2 regions of the Streptomyces sp. NPDC001852 genome follow, and region 2 is predicted to be linked to the other one. Evidence: riboswitches for the same ligand, from Rfam matches in the RefSeq annotation. Region 2 holds a riboswitch; the other holds the start of a gene.
The links. A riboswitch is a leader RNA that binds a small molecule or an ion and turns the genes downstream of it on or off. The one in region 2 is predicted to bind S-adenosylmethionine.
Positions count from the first base shown of each region.

Region 1: it holds a riboswitch for S-adenosylmethionine, as region 2 does, so the genes downstream of both, thrC (threonine synthase) here and ACFYZB_RS03055 (aminotransferase class V-fold PLP-dependent enzyme) in region 2, are expected to answer to the same signal.

Region 1 covers NZ_JBIATN010000003.1:397,021-403,534, forward strand. The annotation lists gene ACFYZB_RS07175 (hypothetical protein) at 1-342, shown strand, start outside; gene groL (chaperonin GroEL) at 480-2,102, opposite strand; gene ACFYZB_RS07185 (cold-shock protein) at 2,430-2,636, opposite strand; gene ACFYZB_RS07190 (MoaD/ThiS family protein) at 3,068-3,343, opposite strand; gene thrC (threonine synthase) at 3,340-4,623, opposite strand; SAM riboswitch class I at 4,641-4,792, opposite strand; gene ACFYZB_RS07200 (glucosyl-3-phosphoglycerate synthase) at 4,922-5,866, shown strand; gene ACFYZB_RS07205 (trehalose-6-phosphate synthase) at 5,940-6,514, shown strand, end outside.
Region 2 covers NZ_JBIATN010000002.1:81,367-87,880, reverse strand. The annotation lists gene ACFYZB_RS03075 (NYN domain-containing protein) at 212-1,555, opposite strand; gene ACFYZB_RS03070 (hypothetical protein) at 1,598-1,837, opposite strand; gene ACFYZB_RS03065 (rhomboid family intramembrane serine protease) at 1,993-2,787, shown strand; gene ACFYZB_RS03060 (Lrp/AsnC family transcriptional regulator) at 2,784-3,065, shown strand; gene ACFYZB_RS03055 (aminotransferase class V-fold PLP-dependent enzyme) at 3,103-4,464, opposite strand; SAM riboswitch class IV at 4,625-4,741, opposite strand; gene trpD (anthranilate phosphoribosyltransferase) at 4,817-5,887, opposite strand; gene ACFYZB_RS03045 (cytochrome bc complex cytochrome b subunit) at 6,007-6,514, opposite strand, start outside.

The DNA of each region.
Region 1 (6,514 bases), on a different contig from region 2:
GGAACGGTGAACCTGGGCAAGCAGACCCTGACGATCGACGGCCGGGTCATGCCCATCACCTCGGGTTTTCCGACCCTCGTCGCCGCCGGCCCGCTGACCGTCGTCGCGAAACTCGACCTCGGCCGGGGCTCCGTCGATCAACTCCCTGAGGCCTCCTGCAAGGTGGCGGAACCGTACGCGGTCGAACTCCGCGACACCAACCGGAACAGCATCTACGTCGGCTCCCTCGCCTGCAGCGCCCGAACCGGCAGCTGGATCGGCCTCGACCCCAAGGACGCCGTCTGGCTCTACAACAGACTGACCCCGGGCGACACGCTGTCGGCGGTCACGCCGAAGGCCTAGGCGCGGCGCGCCTGGGCACCGAGGAACTCAAGGACTACGCCGACTGACCTCGACAAACGCCCGAGGGCGGCACCCCCAGCCAGAAGCTGGGAGCACCGCCCTCGGTACGAAGGACAGGCGATCAACCCTCAGGTCGATCAGAAGTCCATGTCACCGCCCGGCATGCCGCCGCCGGCCGGCGCGGCGGCCTTCTCCGGCTTGTCGGCGATGACGGCCTCGGTGGTGAGGAACAGCGCGGCGATGGAGGCGGCGTTCTGCAGGGCGGAACGGGTCACCTTCGCCGGGTCGATGATGCCCTCGGCGACCAGGTCGACGTACTCGCCGGTCGCGGCGTTCAGGCCGTGGCCCGGGGTCAGGTTGCGCACCTTCTCCACCACGACGCCGCCCTCGAGGCCGGCGTTGACGGCGATCTGCTTCAGCGGGGCCTCGAGCGCGATGCGCACGGCGTTGGCGCCGGTCGCCTCGTCACCCTCGAGCTCCAGCTTCTCGAAGACCTGGGAGGCCTGCAGCAGGGCCACGCCACCACCGGCGACGATGCCCTCCTCGACGGCGGCCTTCGCGTTGCGGACGGCGTCCTCGATGCGGTGCTTGCGCTCCTTGAGCTCCACCTCGGTGGCGGCACCGGCCTTGATGACCGCGACACCGCCGGCGAGCTTCGCCAGGCGCTCCTGCAGCTTCTCGCGGTCGTAGTCCGAGTCGCTGTTCTCGATCTCGGCGCGGATCTGGTTGACGCGGCCGTTGACCTGCTCGGAGGAGCCGGCGCCGTCGACGATAGTGGTCTCGTCCTTGGTGATGACGACCTTGCGGGCGCGGCCCAGGAGGTCCAGGGTCGCGTTCTCCAGCTTGAGGCCGACCTCCTCGGAGATGACCTCGCCGCCCGTGAGGATGGCGATGTCGCCGAGCATGGCCTTGCGGCGGTCACCGAAGCCCGGGGCCTTGACGGCGACGGACTTGAAGGTGCCGCGGATCTTGTTGACGACCAGGGTCGACAGGGCCTCGCCCTCGACGTCCTCGGCGATGATCAGCAGCGGCTTGCCCGACTGCATGACCTTCTCCAGGAGCGGGAGCAGGTCCTTGACGGAGCCGATCTTGGAGTTGGCGATGAGGATGTACGGGTCCTCGAGCGACGCCTCCATGCGCTCCATGTCGGTCGCGAAGTAGGCGGAGATGTAGCCCTTGTCGAAGCGCATGCCCTCGGTGAGCTCGAGCTCGAGGCCGAAGGTGTTGCTCTCCTCGACGGTGATGACGCCTTCCTTGCCGACCTTGTCCATGGCCTCGGCGATCAGCTCGCCGATCTGGGTGTCGGCGGCGGAGATGGACGCGGTGGAGGCGATCTGCTCCTTGGTCTCGACGTCCTTCGCCTGCTCGAGGAGAGCGGCGGAGACGGCCTCGACGGCCTTCTCGATGCCGCGCTTGAGAGCCATCGGGTTGGCACCCGCGGCTACGTTGCGCAGGCCCTCCTTGACCAGGGCCTGGGCGAGCACGGTCGCGGTGGTCGTACCGTCGCCGGCGACGTCGTCCGTCTTCTTGGCGACTTCCTTGACCAGCTCGGCGCCGATCTTCTCGTACGGGTCCTCGAGCTCGATCTCCTTGGCGATGGAGACACCATCGTTGGTGATCGTGGGGGCGCCCCACTTCTTCTCGAGGACGACGTTGCGACCCTTGGGGCCGAGCGTCACCTTGACGGCGTCCGCGAGCTGGTTCATGCCGCGCTCGAGGCCGCGCCGCGCCTCCTCGTCGAACGCGATGATCTTGGCCATGTGAAGTGGTCCCTCCAGGACTGGGGGTGATTCCTTCGGACCGCGCCCGCGCCCGCGACGGACGGCTCGCCGGCCTCGTGGTTCCTTGCCCCACTTGGCCTGCGGGCCTCACCGACCCGGTCCTTCACTGTCACTCTCACCTTCAGAGTGCTAACGCCAATGATTAGCACTCGGCATGGTCGAGTGCAAGCGCCCGGGGGTGTACGGCACCCCCGTCAGCCGCCCGCGAACACGGGCACCCCGGGCATGGCGAAGGGCCCGCACCCCGAGCGGGGTGCGGGCCCTTCGAAGAAACAGTAGAACGTCGCTGTTCAGTCGACGCGTGCTTCAGCTGGTCGCCAGCCGGACCATGTCCGCCTGCGGGCCCTTCTGGCCCTGCGAGATCTCGAAGTCGACCCGCTGCCCCTCTTCCAGGGTGCGGTAACCGTCCATCTGGATCGCGCTGTAGTGGACGAAAACATCCGCACCACCGTCGACCGCGATGAAGCCGTACCCCTTCTCCGCGTTGAACCACTTGACGGTGCCCTGAGCCATGCCTAACTCCCCTATTACTGGCCCTTGCACAGATCCACACTTCGCGGATCCGGGTCAGACCTCACCCCCCATTGGTCGGGGGCGTGCGCCGGAACGCGTCGACCGCGGCTGAATGTATCTGTCCAACTGCCGTCTGCAACAGGTCAATCGGACGAGAATTCTGGACGGGAACGGTCCGGAATGTGGTGAGAAATCACCCGACTTCAGGGCAAGTCGGGCCCCTCAAACCTCACAAAAGCCGCATAAAACCCGTCGACTTTGGCTGCTTCTTGTCGGGCGTCCGGCATGAATACCGGGCCCTCGACCGGTCGGCCCGTGAGCGCGTTCCCCAACTCTACCGCGCTCAATCACACAGAATTGCCTCCTCCGCTTCTCTCACGGAGGAGGCAATTCGATGAACAATGCGTAACCGAAGTTACCCAAGGTAACGATCAGCCGCCGGCGACGGCCGGAATGATGGAGACGCCGGCGCCGTCCGGGGTGGCGGTCTCAAGGCCCTGCTCGAAGCGGACGTCGTCGTCGTTGACGTAGACGTTGACGAACCGGCGCAGCTTGCCCTGGTCGTCCAGGACGCGCGCGGCGATCCCGGTGTGGTTCTTCTCCAGGTCGGCGATGACCTCGGCGAGGGTCGCGCCCTCGGCGCTGACCTCGGCCTGACCGCCGGTGTAGGTGCGCAGGATGGTGGGGATGCGAACGGTCACGCTCATGCGAGGCCAGCCTCTCGGAAGGAGTCCAGGTTCGGGCGGATGGTGGCGGTGAGCCCCGTACCGGCCACCGCGTCCAGCGTCTTCAGGCCGTCGCCGGTGTTGAGGACCACCGTGGTCTTCGTCGGGTCCAGGACGCCGTCCTTGAGCAGCTTGCGGGTGACGCCGACGGTCACGCCGCCCGCCGTCTCCGCGAAGATGCCCTCGGTGCGGGCCAGCAGCTTGATGGCGTCGACGACCTCCTCGTCCGTCACGTCCTCCACGGCACCGCCGGTGCGGCGCGCGATGTCCAGGACGTACGGTCCGTCGGCCGGGTTGCCGATGGCGAGGGACTTGGCGATGGTGTTCGGCTTCTGGGGCCGGACCACGTCGTGCCCGGCCTTGAAGGCGGTGGACACCGGCGAGCAGCCCTCGGCCTGCGCACCGAAGATCTTGTACGGCCTGTCCTCGACGAGACCGAGCCTGATCAGCTCCTGCAGACCCTTGTCGATCTTCGTGAGCTGCGAGCCCGAGGCGATCGGGACCACGATCTGGTCCGGGAGCCGCCAGCCGAGCTGCTCGCAGATCTCGTACGCCAGGGTCTTGGAGCCCTCCGCGTAGTACGGCCGCAGGTTGACGTTGACGAAGCCCCAGCCCTCGCCGGCCGGGTCGCCGATCAGCTCGGAGCAGAAACGGTTCACGTCGTCGTAGTTGCCCTCGATGCCGACGAGGTCGCCGCCGTAGATCGCGGCCATGACGATCTTGCCCTGCTCCAGGTCGTGCGGGATGAAGACGCAGGAGCGGAAGCCGGCGCGGGCCGCCGCGGCGCCCACCGCACCGGCCAGGTTGCCGGTGGAGGAGCAGGACAGGGTCGTGAACCCGAAGGCGCGGGCGGCCTCCAGGGCCTGGGCGACCACGCGGTCCTTGAAGGAGTGCGTCGGGTTGCCGGAGTCGTCCTTGACGAACAGGCCGCCGGTGACACCGAGTTCGCCGGCGAGGTTGTCGGCCTTGACCAGCGCGGTCCAGCCCGGGTTCAGGTTCGGCTTGTCGGCCACGTCGGCCGGGACCGGCAGCAGCGGCGCGTACCGCCAGATGTTCGCGGGGCCTGCCTCGATACGGCGGCGCAGCTCTTCGGTGTCGTAGGCGGAGAAGTCGTAGGCGATCTCCAGCGGGCCGAAACACTCCTCGCAGGCGAACACCGGGCCGAGCGGAACGCGGTGCCCGCACTCACGACAGCTCAGGGCCGCGGCCGGGCCGAGGTCGACGGTGGAGTCGGTGGAGCTTGCAACTGTCTGCACAGCCATGGAGGCGAGGCCCTTTCTCCTCATCTTCCTCACGACGCATCTCGCCGTGAGACGGATTTGGCACCTTCCCTAGCCGGGAGCCTCGCGAGCGATCATTGATCCACGAGTACCGACTGGAGGGTTGCCGGGGCTTCATCGGGCCGTGTCCCTCTGCCCCTCTGGATGAGCGGTATGCGGTTGTGAACGCGTGCTGACCCCCGACATGCGATGGTCATCGGCGTTGTTCAAGACTGTAACCGAAGGCCTGGACAGTTGAGATAGTCGTCCGAACCGCGAGACACGTGAGGAGCCGCTGACTGTGCTGGAAGAAGTCGAGCGCTGGCTGGCCATCCGCTCCTGGTCCGTGGCCGATCGCCCGCTGCACAAGATCCTGGCGGCCAAGCAGCGCACGGGCCAGTCGGTCTCCGTCGTGCTGCCCGCGCTCAACGAGGAGGAGACGGTCGGCGACATCGTCGCGGTCATCCGCCACGACCTCGTGGAGCAGGTTCCGCTCGTCGACGAGATCGTGGTGGTCGACTCCGGCTCCACCGACCGCACCTCCGAGGTCGCCGCCGCCGCGGGCGCGCGGGTCGTTCACCGGGACGAGATCCTGCCCCGCATCCCCGCCGTCCCCGGAAAGGGTGAGGTGCTGTGGCGCTCGCTCCTGGTCACCACCGGGGACATCGTCTGTTTCATCGACGCGGACCTGAGGGAGTTCTCCTCCGACTTCGTTGCAGGGATCGTCGGCCCGCTGCTCACCGAGCCGGGCGTGGACCTGGTCAAGGCGATGTACGACCGTCCGCTCGCCGGGTCCGCCGGCCAGGGCGGCCGGGTGACCGAGTTGATGGCCCGCCCGCTGCTGAACATGCACTGGCCGCAGCTGGCCGGATTCGTGCAGCCGCTGGGCGGCGAGTACGCGGCCCGGCGCAGCCTGCTGGAACAGCTCCCCTTCCCCGTCGGGTACGGCGTGGAGCTGGGCATGCTGGTGGACGCCCTGCACCTGGTGGGACTGGACGCGCTGGGGCAGGTGGACGTGGGCGTGCGCAAGCACCGCCACCAGGACGGGCAGGCGCTCGGCCGGATGGCCGCCGCGATCTACCGCACGGCCCAGCTGCGGCTGGCCCGCGGCCATCTGATCCGCCCCTCCCTCACCCAGTTCGAGCGCGGCGAGGACGGTTTCGAGCCGCGCACCTACTCGGTGGACACCGAGGAACGACCGCCGATGGTGGAGATCACGGAGTACGCCGAGCGCAGGGTGGCCTGAGTTCGTATACGGCTGCCGGCCCATGTCGCGGCCGTACGTTTGAGCGTTTCCGGGCCGGGCTAGGTTGAGGACCATGGCTTCCACGCAGGGTGCTGCCGAGAGAGCTCAGGTGCTGGTCGCGTCCAACCGCGGCCCGGTTTCGTACACGGTGGACGACAGCGGCTCGCTGCACGCCAGGCGGGGCGGCGGCGGGCTGGTCTCCGGGCTGTCGGCCATCGGGCCGGACGCGGACTCCCTGTGGGTGTGCGCGGCGCTCGGCGACGGGGACCGGGAGGCCGTACGGCGGGCCGGCGGCGGGCTGCTGCCGGGCGAGGACGCCGGCGGGCAGCGGGTGCGGATGCTGGACATCGAAGCGCAGGTCCACTCGGACGCCTACAACGGCATCGCCAACTCGGTGCTCTGGTTCGTCCACCACATGCTCTACCAGACCCCGCTCGAGCCGGTCTTCGACGCGGGGTTCCGGCGGCAGTGGGCGGCCTACGAGGCCTACAACCGGGCGTTCGCCGAGGCGCTGGCCGAGGAGGCGGCCGAGGGGGCGGCGGTACTGGTCCAGGACTACCACCTGTGCCTGGTGCCCGGGATGCTCCGGGAGCTCCGCCCCGACCTGCGGATCGGCCACTTCTCGCACACGCCCTGGGCGCCGCCGGA
Region 2 (6,514 bases):
AACTCCTTCTTGTGATGAGTGAGTAATCACCCGTTCGGAGGTTCGAGCCCAGACCCTAGTGACCCAGTTGTGATCAGTTCAAATCCTCTCAGCAGAAAATCCCATCACGCAATGCATTCTTTGCACAGAACTCACATGCTGTGATGCACGATCGACACTACGTTGCGTGACGATACGGCCAATTCGGGCATTGCATATGCCTGTTGGGCCTTCAGGACAGTCGCTTGAGAAGCACCGCAGAGGCGACGGGACGGGCACCGGCCTTGGCGACCCCGTCGGCCACCTCGCGGTCGGTGGAGGCGACGATGAGCGGACGGCCCGGCGGCTCCGCGCGCACCAGCTGGCGGATCAGCTCGTCGGCCGTGACGCCCGGCTTCGAGAACAGCACCCTGACCCCGCGCGGCGGGGCGAGCAGCACCGGGGCGGCCAGTTCGGCGCCGTCGAAGACACAGGTCACCTCGGCGCCGGTCTGCGCGGCGAGCGCGGAGAGCTGGCCGAGGAGCCGCAGCCGCTGCTTCTCCAGGGGCATCTGCGGATAGCCGGTCTTGGTGACGTTGTAGCCGTCGACCACCAGATGCGCCTGCGGCAGCGCCAGCAACTGGTCGAGAATCGCCGGGTCGTTCTCCGACAGGGCGCGCGCCGCGATGTCCTTCGGTGTCATGCGTCCCGGTTCGACCGCGTCCACGGTCTCGGCGGGCCGCACGGACACGGGCGGCAGGGCGAGTTCGCGCCTGAGGCCCTGGGTCGCGTCCAGCAGGGTGTCGAGCAGCAGCCGTACCCGCATGTCCTCCACGCTGCGGCCCTCGCGGGCGGCGCGGCGGGTGGCCTCCAGCGCGGCCTCGGCCTCGCCGAGGCGGGCCTTGAGCCGGCGGGACTCGCTCTCGGCGGCCGACACCTGCAGGTGCGCCTCGGCGCGTACGGCGTCCATCTCGCCCTGGGCCTTGCGCAGGGCGGCCTCGCCCCGCTTGACGTCGCTCAGGGCGGCGCGGAGCTTGCGGTGCAGCGATTCCGCTTCCTTCCTCGCCGACTCCAGCTCCGTGCGCAGCCGTTCGGTCTCGGCGCGGGTCTGCTCGCGGGCCTGGGCCAGCTCGGCGCGCAGCCGCTCCAGCTCGGCCCTGCTCTCCTCGTCGGCGCGCTCGGCGTCCGCGCGCTGGACCTCCTCGCCGGCCGCGGTGACCAGCTTCACCCAGCCCGCCGGGCGCAGTACATAGGCCGCGGCCGCCACGTCGAGCGGGTCCGCGGCCGGGAGCGGCGAGCCGGAGTCGAGGGCGCCGGCGAGTTCCGGCTCCGCCTCTCTGAACTTCTCCCCGATCCGCTGCCGGAACAGCGCATCGGTCTCCAGCGCCGCCGCCATCGCGTTCCCGGCGAACTTCGCCCGGCGATTGGGGGCGAACCGGGCGTACTGCCTCAGCTGGGCGGGCAGTTCCGTCACGGTGAGCCGGCCGAAGCCGTCCGAGACGATCTGCACGACCCTGCGTCGCACCCCGTCGGGCAGCGGACGGTCAAGCACCTCAGCGGTGCCGTCGCCCGGCCCCCCGCCTGCGGTCTCCACCATCCGTCACACCCCACTGCCTCGACTTCTTCGGGGCCGCTCCGCTCAGGAGCCGGCACCCGGCCTGTCCACGAGTTCCACCTGGTCCACCGCGTTGCACCAGCGGCACCGCACCGACTCGATGGTCTCACTGACCACCTGGCGCTCCTCCACGGTCGGCTCACCGGCCAGATCGAGGTGGACGTACTCGACGACCTTCGAGGAACGCGTCACGTCGAACCGGGTGAGGTTGCCGCACAGGGTGCAGCGCCATCGGGTGGTCGCGGTCGGCAGGGGAACCGTCATCGTGGCTGTCCGCTTCCTTCTGGTAGTCGCTCGTCGCGCCGCCGGCCGACGCGTGTGGCCGTAACCCTACGGCCTGGCGGGGACTGGCCGCTGGTCCGTCCAAGGCGGCGAGGCGGTCTGTCAGCTTGCGTCCCGTTACGTCATGCTCTGTATTCATGATCAGCGAGTGGAGCACGGCGGCCGGCAGGACCCTCAGGGCGGTCCGGAGCTCAACAGCACCCATGACATACGGCCTCATCGCCCTGTGCTGCCTGCTCTTCGTCCTGGGCCCGGCCTCGGGACTCACCCCGGGATACGGCTCCGGGGACGGCCTGCTCACCGCGCAGCGGGCGTACTTCCGGCGCTGGGGCGTGGTGCCGGCCGAGCTGTTCACCAGTCCGCTGCGCGAGGTCCTGACCCCCGCCACAGCCCTGTTCGTGCACGGCAGCTGGGTGCACCTGCTCGGCAACATGCTCTTCCTCTTCGTCTTCGGTGCGATGACCGAGGAGCGGATGGGCCGGGTCGAGTTCACTCTCTTCTACGTCGGCTGCGGCTGTCTCGCCCTGCTCGGCTACGCGGCCGCCAACGCCGCCTCCGAGCAGTCGCTGGTGGGCGCCTCCGGGGCGATCTCGGCGGTCCTCGGAGCGTTCCTCTACCTGTTCCCCCGCGCCCGTGTCACCAGTCTTCTGCCGTTCCTGTTCTTCCTGCCACTGCGGTTTCCCGCATGGGTCGTACTGCCGTTCTGGGCGGCCCTGCAGTGGGCGGCGGCGGAGCAGAGCTCGGGCGGCCCCGGGGTGGCGTATCTGGCGCACCTCATCGGCTTCGGTCTGGGCTTCGGCTACGCGTGGGTGCGCTACGGGAGGAAGAAGGGCCCGAAGGGCGGCCCCGGAAGGGCGGTGGTGGGAGACGGGCGGGCGGCTAGAGTGAAAGCCGCCCCTGCTCAGGCCCCCGAGGGAGAGAACCAGCCGTGATCACCGCGATCGTTCTGATCAAGACCAGCGTGGACCGGATCCCCGAGATCGCGGAGCAGATCGCTTCGCTGGAGTCGGTGAGCGAGGTTTTCTCCGTCACGGGCACATATGACCTGATCGCGATGGTCCGGGTGCGGCAGCACGAGGATCTCGCCGATGTCATCCCCGGCCGGATCAGCAAGATCCCCGGCGTCGAGGCCACCGACACGCACGTCGCCTTCCGCACCTACTCCCAGCACGACCTTGAGGCGGCCTTCTCGATCGGTCTGGACAACTGACCGTCGGAAGACCGCCCGGGCGTCTGCGGGGCGCCGGTCACACCGCCGGGACGCAGCGGCCGCCCTCCGTCCGGTACGTCCACTTCGCACCGTCGGTCACCAGTTCCCGTACCGCCGTCACGAAACGCTCCACGTGCTCGTCGGGGGTGCCCGCGCCGAAGCTCACGCGGATGGCGTTGAGGGACTTCTCCCCCGGCGCCGCCTCGGGGGCGCCGCATTCGCCCTGGGTCTGGGGGTCGGTGCCGAGGAGGGTGCGGACCAGGGGGTGGGCGCAGAAGAGGCCGTCGCGGACGCCGATGCCGTACTCGGCGGAGAGCGCGGCGGCGAAGTGCGAGCTGTTCCAGCCCTCGACGACGAAGGAGATGACGCCGACGCGCGGGGCGTCGTCACCGAAGAGGGACAGCACCTTCACCTGGGGGACCTCGGCAAGCCCGGCCCGGACCCTGCGGACGAGGTGCTGCTCACGGGCCACCAGGGTGTCCCAGCCGGCCTCGGTCAGCGCCTTGCAGGCCGACGCGATGGAGTAGGCGCCGATCACATTGGGCGAGCCCGCCTCGTGCCGCGCGGCACTGTCGTGCCACTCCACGTCCACGCCGCCGTCCTGACGCCGGGACACCTTGCGGCTGGCACCCCCGCCCGCCAGGTACGGCTCCGCCGCGCGCAGCCAGTCGGCGCGGCCGGCGAGCACACCGGAGCCGAAGGGGGCGTACAGCTTGTGGCCCGAGAAGGCGACCCAGTCGACGTCCAGGTCGCGGAGGGACACGGGGTGGTGCGGGGCCAGCTGGGCGGCGTCCAGGACGATACGGGCGCCGTGGGCGTGCGCCGCCGCGGCCAGTTCGCGCACCGGCCACAGCTCGCCGGTGACGTTGGAGGCGCCGGTGACGCAGACCAGGGCCGGGCCGTAGGGGTCCCGGTCGGCGAGGGCCCGCTCCAGGGCCGCCACGGCCTGCTGCGGGGTGCGCGGCGCGTTGAGGTAGGTGACGTGCGCGTCCTGCCAGGGCAGCAGGGAGGCGTGGTGCTCGGTCTCGAAGACGAAGACCTGGCAGTCGGCGGGGAGGGCGCGGGCCAGCAGGTTCAGGGAGTCGGTGGTCGAGCGGGTGAAGACCACCTGGTCGTCGGGGCGGCAGCCGAGGAAGTCGGCGACCGTCTTCCGGGCGTTCTCGAAGAGGTCGGTGGAGAGCTGGGAGAGGTAGCCGGCGCCACGGTGGACGCTGCCGTAGTACGGCGCGTAGGCGGCCACGTCGTCCCAGACGCGCTGCAGGGCGGGGGCGCTGGCCGCGTAGTCGAGGGCCGCGTAGGTCACCTCGCCGCCGGTGACGAGCGGGACGGTGACATCCCGGCCCAGAACGGGCAGGGGGGCGCAAACGGACTGGTCGGCGGCAGCGGTGAAGACAGACATGGGGGAACTCCCGTGAGGACGTACGCGAAGAGACGTACGGAAGAAGAGAAAAGGGGTGTGCGGAGGCGGGGCTCTGCGGCCCTATCGCATTCGCTTGCTCACGGAAGGCTCCCTCGATGACCAGGACCCCTGGTCCCGCGCTCTCGTCAAGCGCGCGAGGGGTCCGCGCTTGCCGTAGACCTCGCTGCCTACGGCCTGGTCCTCACCCGGGGCACCCCGCCACGGACGGAGGGTTGCCGGACAGCCGGCCGGGGCCGAATGGCTGTCACTCATGACCTGGTGCAGAAACGTACGGTAAAAGATCGTCGCCCCGCAACCCGTGTCCGGATCGCGGGACGACCACCGGCGACGGCTAGGCCCTGTCGTTGCTCGCCGCCACCCACCGTTCCAGCGTTCGCTTCGCCGCGCCCGAGTCGATGGACTCGGCGGCCTGGGCCATGCCGGCCCGCAGCTGGTTGGCGAGAGAGGCGTCCGTCGGGTGCAGGGCCACGAGGGCCGCCGCGGAGTTCAGCAGCACGGCGTCCCGTACCGGGCCCCGCTCGCCGTCCAGCAGACGGCGGGCGACCTCGGCGTTGTGCGACGGGTCGCCGCCGCGCAGCGCCTCCACGGGGACGAGGTCGATGCCGACGTCCCGCGGGTCGAAGGTCTCCTCGGTGACCTTGCCGTCCCGGACCACCCAGACGTGGGACGTGGACGTCGTGGTCAGCTCGTCCAGCCCGTCGTCGCCGCGGAAGACCAGCGAGGAGTTGCCGCGCTCCGCGAGCACGCCCGCGACGATGGGCGCCTCTCGAGGGACGGCCACGCCGACCGCCTGGGCCCGCACCTTCGCCGGGTTGGTCAGCGGACCGAGCAGGTTGAACACCGTACGGATGCCCAACTGGCCGCGCGCGGCGCCCACATGACGCAGCGCGGGGTGGAACTTCACCGCGAAGCAGAAGGTGATGCCGGCCTCCTCCGCGACCTCGGCCACCCGCCGGGGCGTGAGGTCGAGGTTGACGCCCAGCTTCTCCAGGACGTCGGAGGATCCGGAGGCGGAGGACGCGGCGCGGTTGCCGTGCTTGACGACCTTCGCGCCCGTACCGGCGACGACCAGTGACGACATCGTGGAGATGTTCACCGTCCTCGCCCCGTCCCCGCCCGTGCCGACGATGTCGACGGTGTGGCCGGGCACCTCGATCACGTTCGCGTGCTCGTACATCGTGCGGACCAGACCGGTGATCTCCTGCACCGTCTGTCCCTTGGCCCGCAGCGCCACCGCGAACCCCGCGATCTGCGCGTCGGTCGCCTCGCCGCGCATGATCCGGTCCATCGCCCACGCGGTGTCGTCGGCGGAGAGGTCCTGGCCGTCCAGCAGGCCGTTCAGCAGGGCGGGCCAGGAACGGCCCGCCGCGGTGTCGCCTCCAGCGGGGGTCACAGCGCTCATCAGCCGCTCCTGGTGTCCTGAAGAAACAGTGTGGTCCCAGCCTATCCAGCGCCGGGCACGGCGAAGGGCCCCGTCCGTAACCCGGACGGGGCCCTTCGGCGTGGCGTGGCGACGCGGGATCAGTGGTGGCCGTGGCCGCTCGTGATCTCCTTGTACTCCTCGACGGTCGGCTTCGGGATCTGGTTGTCCTCGCCGTAGTAGGCGTTGGACAGCTTCACCCGGAGCTTCTCCGAGGCACCGACCTTGCGCTCGACACCGTTCTCGTCGACCGTCGGGCCGATCTCGGCCGGCTCGTACTGGTGGTGAGCCGTGAGGGTGTGCAGCTGCTCCTGGCTGAGCGGCTCGTGCACCTCGATGAACTCACCGTGCGGCAGGCGCTTGATGATGCCGGTCTCGCGACCGTGCAGCACCTTGTCGCGGTCGCGGCGCTGCAGACCCAGGCAGATCCGCTTGGTGACGATGAACGCGATGATCGGCCCGAGGAAGAAGAAGATCCGGACGAACCAGGTCACGGCGTTGATCGACAGGTGGAAGTGGGTGGCCCACAGGTCGTTGCCGCCACCGACCAGGGTGATCATGTAGATCGTCACCCAGGCGACACCGAACGCGGTACGCGTCGGGGCGTTG